Linked DNA regions of Halococcoides cellulosivorans. The protein of the gene in region 3 binds, or shares a complex with, the protein of the main gene of each other region. Links are inferred from orthologs where the notes say so. Each region holds a gene or a part of one and is shown on either strand. Other genes may lie near its edges. The genes, in order: HARCEL1_RS11180, HARCEL1_RS06730 and rpoB.

The links.
Region 1: rpoB (region 3) and HARCEL1_RS11180 share a complex: the UniProt entries of both Methanocaldococcus jannaschii proteins name them as parts of the RNA polymerase complex. The link is inferred for Halococcoides cellulosivorans from one-to-one orthologs.
Region 2: rpoB (region 3) and HARCEL1_RS06730 share a complex: the UniProt entries of both Methanocaldococcus jannaschii proteins name them as parts of the RNA polymerase complex. The link is inferred for Halococcoides cellulosivorans from one-to-one orthologs.

What each region holds. Positions count from the first base shown.
Region 1 is NZ_CP028858.1:2,254,030-2,257,112, reverse strand. The notes cover bases 136-3,062. They hold HARCEL1_RS11180 (RNA polymerase Rpb4 family protein), read left to right. Parts: upstream 136-1,384; coding sequence 1,385-1,741; downstream 1,742-3,062. Other genes in these bases: rsmA (16S rRNA (adenine(1518)-N(6)/adenine(1519)-N(6))-dimethyltransferase RsmA), read left to right, coding at 2,409-3,062; HARCEL1_RS11175 (DUF655 domain-containing protein), read left to right, coding at 1,850-2,416; HARCEL1_RS11185 (50S ribosomal protein L21e), read left to right, coding at 1,095-1,388; HARCEL1_RS11190 (PGF-CTERM sorting domain-containing protein), read right to left, coding at 136-813. Outside these bases: more of HARCEL1_RS11190, read right to left, coding at 1-135; more of rsmA, read left to right, coding at 3,063-3,083. UniProt on the Methanocaldococcus jannaschii protein: DNA-dependent RNA polymerase (RNAP) catalyzes the transcription of DNA into RNA using the four ribonucleoside triphosphates as substrates. This subunit is less well bound than the others.
Region 2 is NZ_CP028858.1:1,358,679-1,361,592, forward strand. The notes cover bases 6-2,763. They hold HARCEL1_RS06730 (DNA-directed RNA polymerase subunit L), read right to left. Parts: upstream 1,648-2,763; coding sequence 1,363-1,647; downstream 6-1,362. Other genes in these bases: hisF (imidazole glycerol phosphate synthase subunit HisF), read left to right, coding at 6-437; HARCEL1_RS06725 (zinc ribbon domain-containing protein), read left to right, coding at 547-1,335; HARCEL1_RS06735 (hypothetical protein), read left to right, coding at 1,966-2,418; HARCEL1_RS06740 (cold-shock protein), read right to left, coding at 2,656-2,763. Also shown: more of hisF, read left to right, coding at 1-5; more of HARCEL1_RS06740, read right to left, coding at 2,764-2,850. UniProt on the Methanocaldococcus jannaschii protein: DNA-dependent RNA polymerase (RNAP) catalyzes the transcription of DNA into RNA using the four ribonucleoside triphosphates as substrates.
Region 3 is NZ_CP028858.1:36,583-39,631, reverse strand. Bases 91-2,983 are described here. They hold rpoB (DNA-directed RNA polymerase subunit B), read left to right. Parts: upstream 91-567; coding sequence 568-2,400; downstream 2,401-2,983. Other genes in these bases: HARCEL1_RS00160 (DUF7287 family protein), read left to right, coding at 2,515-2,983; HARCEL1_RS00170 (hypothetical protein), read right to left, coding at 91-297. Outside these bases: more of HARCEL1_RS00170, read right to left, coding at 1-90; more of HARCEL1_RS00160, read left to right, coding at 2,984-3,009; HARCEL1_RS00155 (DUF7288 family protein), read left to right, coding at 3,011-3,049. UniProt on the Methanocaldococcus jannaschii protein: DNA-dependent RNA polymerase (RNAP) catalyzes the transcription of DNA into RNA using the four ribonucleoside triphosphates as substrates. The Rpo2 subunit (Rpo2N and Rpo2C in this organism) is implicated in DNA promoter recognition and in nucleotide binding.

The DNA.
Region 1 (3,083 bases), 2.2 Mb from region 3 along the record:
GGAATCCGTCGGCTCGTCGGTGACATCGGGTGTGTCGGTCGTTTCACCGGATTGGTGGGTGTGTACCGTTTCCTCCTCTTCGATCACGTCGATGCCGATCGGTGCGGTGGTTGTCCCCTCGGCGTCGTTGGCGGCCTCGGCGGTGAGTGCCGTCTCACCGATCGCGGCGTCCGCGGGGACGGCCAGTGCGACCACGACGGTGACGCTGTCCTGGTTCTGATCCCAGGCCCAGGCGATCTCGTCGGTGCCGTCGGTGGTCTCCTCGATCGGTGACCCGCCGGCCGTGTCGTAGCTCTCGATCGTCCAGTCGGTCGGGATGCCGTCGAGCGAGAGGAGACCGACGTTCTCGGCGGTCACCGAGACCGTCGCGGTCTCACCGGGGGCGACGGCATCGCCCTGGACCGTCAGGCCCGGGGCGGTGTCGCCCGCACTGTCGGTCGTCTCGGTGTCGGTGCTCTCGTCGAGTGAGAACTCGGCCGTCTCCGAGACCGTTCCGCCGTCGATATTCTCGGCCTCGACCGGGAGCGAGAAGGGCCCGCTCTCACCCTCGGGGACTTCGAGGGTCACGGTCTCCGTGCCGGTCTGGCTGTCCATCCAGACCCAGCCGACGTTGCGATAACTCTCTCCCTCTGGTGATTTCTCGGCCAGACCGTCCGAACTATCGACGACGGTCCAGGTGTTTGGCACCTCCTTGATGTTGATCGCGGAGGCGTTGGTGTAGTCGACCGAAATCGTCACTTCCTGGCCCGAGACGGTCGTGTCGACCGCCAGATCGGGCTGAACGGCTGCGTCCGCTCCAGTGACGCTCGACACCGCGATACCCCCTGTTATCGCGGCTAATGTCATTACGACTGCCAATGCCCCCGCCACCCCTGGTCGATCAAAATCCGGATCCATCGCTCTCCCTAACTGTACGATCGATTCCGACATAGATTTTTCGCATACCTGTCGCTATTTTTTATTGGAAGACCATCATAGAAAATGGGATGGCGGCCTACTTGTCTGATCTCTGTCTCGTCTTCCGAACGGTGGGGGCAGTCGTCGGGACGGGAACGCACGTTTTATTACGGCCAGAGGGGTAACAGTCCGTATCTATGCCCAACTCCAACGGTCCGCTCCAGGGGACGCGCAACAAACTCCAGAACGATTCGCGTAACCGCGGCACGACGCCGCCCCAGCAGGTCGTCGAGCAGTTCGACGACGGCGATTCGGTCCACCTCGCACTCGACCCGAGCGTGAGTGAGGGCCGGTTCCACCCGCGATTCAACGGTCACACCGGCACAGTCGTCGGCTCGCAGGGCTCGGCGTACAAAGTCGAGATCGTCGACGGTGACACGCCGAAGACGATCGTCGCGAAACCGGCCCACCTCCAGCAACAGAACGAATGACGATCTTCGACGAGATCGTCGACGAGCAGTACCTCACCATCGCGGAGGCCAAGACGATCCTCGGTGACATCGAGACCGACCGCGCGCTCGACGAGGACCGCGAGATGCGGTACGAACTCACGCGCGCGGTCGAGCACGTGAACCGGTTCGCCACGCTCGACCCCGAGGAGGCTCAGGAGTTCCTCGCGGAACTCGACGACATCGAGAAGATCGACGAGCGGACGGCCCACAAGATCGTCGATCTCAAACCTCGCGATCGGGACGAACTCCGGGCCGTCTTCGCCCAGGAGCGGTACACGCTCTCCGGCGACGAACTCGACGAGATCCTCAACGTCGTCGCGAAGTACGCCTGACGCGCGTCGTCCGGCCGGACCGTCGGGCCGGCGTGGCGACTCGCGTCGCCGGACTGCGACGGTCCGACCAGAGAGCTTTTAAGTATCCGCTCTGCGTACCTGACCGTCATGAACGGCGCGGGTGAGGGGGATTCTGAGTCCCCGACGGCGGTCGTACTGGATCATTTGCCCCACGGTCGCACCGAGGACGACCGCCCGCAGTATCAAAAACAGCCGCTGGCCTACGTGGTGACCGTCGAGGGCTTTCGACTGTTCGAGTGCGTGTGCTCCGAGGACGGCGACGTCTCGATCGGTGATCGCGTTCCGCTGTACGCGGACGTCATCGAGCGAGCCAACCAGATCGCATACGACGACCTGCCGAGCGGTGCCCAGTCCGAACTGGAGTACGCCATCGACGAGATCGTCGCGACCGACGAGCGACGGTTCGTCGATTTCTACACCGAGGCCCAGCCGATCACCACGCGGCTGCACGCGCTGAACCTGCTGCCGGGGATCGGGAAGAAACTCCGGAACGCGATCCTCGACGAGCGCAAACGCGGTCCGTTCGAGTCGTTCGAGGACCTCTCCGAGCGGGTCGACGGCCTCCACACGCCTCGCGAGGTCGTCCTCGATCGCATCCTCGAAGAGATCCGCGAAGACGATCTCAAATACCGAATCTTCGTCGACGATGACTGATCCACTCGACGACCACGACGGTCGCGACCCGGACGCACTCCGCGATCGGGCGGGCCTCGACCCCGACCCACGCGACGATCAACACCTCCTGATCGACGACCGCGTGCTCGATCGGATCGTCGGGTACGCCGTCGAGGCCGGGATGGACACCACGACCGTCCTGGAGATCGGCGCGGGGACGGGCGCGCTCACGGATCGCCTGCTCGCAGTCGCCGACCACGTCGTCGCGATCGAGCGCGATTCCGAGCTCGCGGCCTTCCTCCGGCGGGAGTTCGTCGACGCGATCGCTGCCGATCGGCTGACCGTGATCGAGGGTGACGCCCTCGACGCGGAGTGGCCCGCATACACGGCGTCGGTGTCGAATCTGCCCTACGGGCCGTCGAGTGAACTCCTCTTCGAGATGCTCCCGCGGGGGCGGCCCGCCGTCGTCCTCGTCCAGCGGGAGTTCGCCGAGCGGATGGCTGCCGGCCCCGGCGAGGACGAGTACGGCCGGCTGTCGGTCACGGCGGGCCACTACGCCGCGGTGACGATCGAAGAGCCCGTCCCGCCGACGGCGTTCGATCCACAACCCGCCGTCGAGAGCGCGGTCGTCCGGCTCGACCCCCGAACGCCGACCTACGAGGTTTCGGACGACGACCGGTTTTTCGACGTGGTGCGGGGCGTGTTC
Region 2 (2,914 bases), 1.3 Mb from region 3 along the record:
GCAGCCAGTGTATCGTCATCTCCGTGGACGCGCGCCGCCGATACGACGAACAGGGCGAGTACTACGAACAGATCGACGGCGAGTCGGTCTGGTTCGAGTGTACCGTCAAAGGCGGGCGCGAGGGCACCGGCATCGACGTCGTCGAGTGGGCCCAGGAGGCCGAATCACGGGGTGCCGGCGAACTGTTCGTCAACTCCATCGATGCCGACGGCACCAAAGAGGGCTACGACGTCCCGGTCACGCGGGCGGTCTGTGACGCCGTCTCGACGCCCGTCATCGCCTCGTCGGGGTGTGGCAGCCCCGAACACATGGCGGAGGTGTTCGAAGACGCGGGCGCGGACGCCGCGCTCGCGGCGTCGATTTTCCACTTCGGAGAGTACACGATCGAGGAGACCAAGGCCGCCCTCGACGAGCGCGGCATTCCCGTCCGTCTGTAGGCTCGGCCCCGCCTGTACGCCCGGTCTGTACCTGCCTGCCCGGTCTGTACGCCTGATCTCCCGGCCGATAGTCGTGTGGTTTTTCGATCCCCGACGCGAACAGCCGTCGATGACGCGGGCGTGTCCGTCGTGTGGCGACCCTCTCGACGACAGGACGACGACGTGCCCGTCCTGTGGGGCGGTCGTCGGGACCGAAGTGGTCTGGGAGTGCCCCGACTGTGGCCGCATCCATCAGAAGCACGCGCCGCCGTGCAGTCGGTGCGGGGCCCCGACGCTCGATCGGACCTACCCCGAGTACGATCTCTCGGACGTCTCCCGAGGCGTCCGCTACCGCGACGTCCTCGACCGCGAATACCTCGCGGTGGGGGCGATCGTGTTCGTTTTGCTGGCGGCCGGCATCCTGGGCGCAGTCGGCGTGATCGACCTGCCGGACGCCACGGGCCCGACTGGACCGACCGCGCTCGACGCACCGGGCCACCACGACGAGTTCGCCGGCCACGAGACGAGTCGTATCGAGACGGTCTGGCTCTGGGGCCTGTCGGATCGCCGCGAGCGACTGGGGCGGTCCGACCTGCGGCGCTCGGACACACTCGATCGGTACGCGACCGTGTTCGCTCACGCCGCCGTCGTTCGCGATCACCGGCCGGCGGCGACCGTCGAGCCACGAGACGCACTCCCATCGGCGCCGGCCGAGTGTGAACGGATCCGCCTCTACGACGCCCGGATCGATCGAGCGGACCTGACCGACCGATCGACGCCACGAGCGATTGCGAGCGATCTGACGCTCGATGTCGGGAGTGATCGACCATCACCGGAGACGGCCGACGCGACGCTAGCCGGCATCCACGTCCACGTCGGTCCGGAGGGAGCGCTCTACCTCTCTGTGGCGATCTGCTGACCAGCGAGACAGTCCGCAGAGCGAAAATCAGGCCGCCGCTTCGAACGCCGCAGTGAGCGCGTCGGCTTTCTCGCGCACGCGCTCGGTCCCGGCTTCGAGCGCGTCCAGCGCGTCGGTCTCGTCGTCGGTCTTGATCGTCAGGACCGGTTCGGTCTGCCCACCCGATTGTTCGGGATTCACGTCGTAGGTCGCGGCCTCGACGCCGTCGGTTTCCAGGAGGGCCCCTTTGATGACGTTCATGAACGTGTGGTCCTCGCCGGCGATTTCGATCGAGAGGCCGGTATCGGACCGTTCGATCACACGGAGATCCATGCTGATTCCTACGGGACCGGCCGGAAAACGGTTTCGACACTGCAGGTGGTTCAGGTCACGGACTGGGGTCGAGAGGCCCCTCGGCCGGAGAGAGGGCGCATCAGGCAGTAGTTTTCATTGTCGATACCGAATATAGTGGCCGATTATACACGGTGAGATCAACACAGGAAACAGCTATCAGGCGAAATATCCGGTATAATACCGAATACGAAGCCGGTTAGATTATCGCTGAAATGGTTGCTGACCGCTACCTTAGTTATCGGTATAGATAATTAAGTCGAGATCCTTTATTGGACAGACGGGTAAGTATAGCTTACAATGAGCCCGACCCCCGATACAACGACCGATCGCATCGCTGCCTCCGTCACCCGGCCCAAAGTCGTGATCGCCCTGCTACTGGTCGCGCTGGCGAGCGGGGCTGTCCTCGCGAGTGTGACGCTCAACGACGGTCCGGACCCGGACAGACTGAGTGCCCACGAGGGGACGATGAACGACAGTGAGAACCTGAACGTTCTGCACATGAACGTCTCGTACACCGGATTCACAGCCGATTACGTCAACGTGACCATCAACAACACTGATACCGCCAACGCTCACGACGTGAACGTCTCCGTCCAAGTGCTGAATGGGAGTTCACCCGTCACCGACGCGAGCGAGAACAACGTGAACATCGCCGCCGGTGGAACGCACAGAGTGGACATCGAACTCCCTGCCAACACCGAAATATTCGACTTCGACATCATCAACGTGTTGGTGCAAGAACTGAACTGATCCATCGCTTCGTCGGCTGACTGATGGGTTCAGATCGGTCGTTGCGCGTTGGTTCGGCACCTTGCTGACGATGTATCGTCTCTTTCTTGCTGTCCGCTACACAACGTACTGGTGAGACCGGGAGTCGTAGTCGTGACTCACGAATATGGTGGATCGAAATCCTCCCCGAACCAGCCGCTGGTCGGGAAGGATATAACGACGAATGTGCCGTCGACGGTCGACGGCTATAACGCCGAGTTACAGACGCACGACGTTCGTCGCGCGGGGGCCCTTGGGGGCCTGTTCGATGTCAAATTCGAGCTCCGTCCCTTCCGTAAGATCCTCGCCGCCGACGTCTTCCATGTGGAAGAACACGTCGTCGTCAGCATCCTCGGTTTCGATGAAGCCGTAACCGCCCGTGTCGTTGAAGAAGTCAACCGTACCGGTTGCCATTGCAATTATTCAGAGTTCGGGTTCACGGTTAAGGGTTGCGTCTGATGGGCTCCGACGGTCGTGT
Region 3 (3,049 bases):
TGGGCAATCGAGCGCCCCGAGATCGATCACCGCCGTCCCGTCGGCCCCGATAGAGACCTCCCCGACGGGCGTCAGGATCGACTCGCCCTCGGGGAGCCGATAGATTCCCCAGGTGGTCTCCGAGGCGTTGGTCGTGATGGCCAGCGTGGTGTCCGACGCGTACGTGGCTCCCGAGGTGAGGTTCGCGTCGGGACCGTCCCCTGTCGTCGCCGTCGTTGCGACCGCACCGCTCGCACCGACAGTGACGATCACGACGAGCGCGGTGATCAGCCACCGCGCGTGTCGATCGGCACTCATCGGTGCTCACGGGGGTGAAGATTGGCGAGGGGTCTCGGTCCGCGGTCGCCCGAGCACTGCACTGGCGCGTGACGCATTTCGTTTCGCGTTGAACGTGCTGAACTGTGAATGTTGGTCCGGCGCTCCGATCGACGAGGTTCGGGGCGACAGAATCCCGTTCGACCGATCCCGACAGTCATTTGGTGCTCGCCCGCGTTGCCCTGACATCGACCGCGAATCACCGGTCTCTGACCGTCCGGCCGATTTCGGACGGACCCCCGCCTTTCAACAATGAGTCAAGGACGCGACGCCAAAGTGTACGTCAACGGTAGCCTGGTCGGGACCCATCCCGACCCCGAACAACTCGCCGACCAGATCCGCGATTCCCGCCGTACCGGCGAGATCAGCGAGATGGTCAACGTCTCCGTGGATCAGCGCACGGACGAGGTGATCATCAACGCCGACGCCGGTCGGGCGCGGCGACCCCTGCTGATCGTCGAGGACGGCGAGGTGCTGCTCCCCGAGGAAGCGATCGAGGCGCTCCACGAGGGCGAGGTCGATTTCGAGGACCTCGTCGACCAGGGCTACGTCGAGTTCATCGACGCCGAAGAGGAAGAGGACATCCTCGTCGCCGTCGAGCCAGAGGATCTGACCGAGGATCACACCCACATGGAGATCGACCCGCAGTTGATCTTCGGGATCAGCGCGGGGATGGTCCCCTACCCCGAGCACAACGCGAGCCCCCGGATTACGATGGGGTCGCGCATGCTCCGCCAGTCGCTGGGCCTGCCCGCCGCGAACTACCGCGTCCGGCCGGACACGCGCCAGCACCTGTTTCACTACCCGCAGTTGTCGATGGTCACGACCCAATCGACCACCCAGATCGGGTACGACGAGCGCCCCGCGGGCCAGAACTTCACCGTCGCGGTGATGAGCTACGAGGGGTTCAACATCGAGGACGCGCTCGTCATGAACCAGGGGTCGGTCGAGCGCGCGCTCGCCCGCTCGCATTTCTTCCGGACCTACGAGGGCGAGGAGCGACGCTATCCCGGTGGACAGGAGGACCGCTTCGAGATCCCCGACGACGAGGTGCGTGGCGCGCGCGGTGAAGACGCCTACACCCACCTCGACGAGGACGGCCTGATCAACCCCGAAGAGCGCGTCGGCGACAACGCCGTGTTGCTCGGGAAGACCTCCCCGCCGCGCTTCCTCGAAGAGCCCGACGACATGGGCGGGCTCAGCCCCCAGAAGCGCCGCGAGACCAGCGTGACGATGCGCTCGGGCGAGGACGGCATCGTCGACACGGTCATGCTGATGGAAAGCGAGGACGGCTCGAAACTCGCGAAAGTCAAAGTGCGCGACGAGCGCCAACCCGAACTCGGCGACAAGTTCGCCTCCCGGCACGGCCAGAAAGGAATCCTGGGCCACATCGCCCCCCAGGAAGACATGCCGTTCACCCAGGAAGGCGTCACCGCGGACCTGGTGCTCAACCCCCACGCCCTCCCCTCACGGATGACCGTCGGGCACATCCTGGAGATGCTCGGCGGGAAGGTCGGCGCTCTCGAAGGACGACGCGTCGACGGGACGCCGTTCACGGGCGAGGACGAGGAGCGTCTGCGCGAGGGCCTCGAAGAGCACGGCTTCAAGTCCTCGGGCAAGGAGGTCATGTACTCGGGCGTCAGCGGCGAGAAGATCGAGGCCGAGATCTTCGTCGGAGACATCTTCTACAACAAGCTGTACCACATGGTCTCGAACAAACTTCACGCGCGCTCGCGCGGCCCCGTCCAGGTGCTGACCCGCCAGCCCACCGAGGGGCGCGCCCGCGAGGGTGGCCTGCGCCTGGGCGAGATGGAACGCGACGTGCTCATCGGGCACGGCGCGGCGCTCGCGCTCAAAGAGCGCCTGCTCGACGAGTCCGACCGGGAGTTCCTCTACGTCTGCGAGGAGTGTGGCATGACCGCCGTCGAGGACATCAACCAGAATCGGGTTTACTGCCCGAACTGCGGCGAAGAGACCGACGTCCACGAAATCGAGATGAGTTACGCGTTCAAACTCCTGCTCGACGAGATGAAAGCCCTCGGCATCGCGCCACGCCTGAACCTCGAAAGCGCGGTCGCGTCCTGAGCGGTGGACTCATAGGGGCCCCGCACCAACGTAGGGGACAGTGAGTGGGGCTCACACAGTCATGATCGAGTCACCGACGCGATGGGAAGGGGCCACGTTCCACGGTGATCGCCCGTGAGCGACGAGCGCGGGCAGATCGCGCTGGATTTCGCCATCGGCGCGAGTCTGTTCCTGTTGGCGCTCGTCTTCGCGGCCATCTTCATCCCGACGCTGATCAGCCCCTTCATCGCCGGCGGCGGACAGGCCAACGACATCGCCGCCGAACGCATCGCGAGCAATCTCGCCTGGCAACTGCAAGAGGATAGTGAACACGTCTCGGCGCTGAACGAGGACTGCACAAATCAATTCTTCAGTGGCAGTGGAGACATTACAGACAGTTGTTACACCACGAAAAACGTAGCAGACCCAAGTTGGGACGAGATCATCACCGAGGGCCCGAACACCCGGGTAAACGTCACACTTCGGTCACCTGACGGAAGTATCTACGACGGGAACGCCGTCGGCCCCGACGCGAGCGTCTCCGGATCAGGCTACGCCTCGCGACCGGTTCGACTGCAGACCGGCTCATCGACGTTCGAACGACTCACCCTCGTCGTGGAGGTCTACTGAGATGGATCGAGCCCAGACGTACACGCTCGAAGGCGTGTTC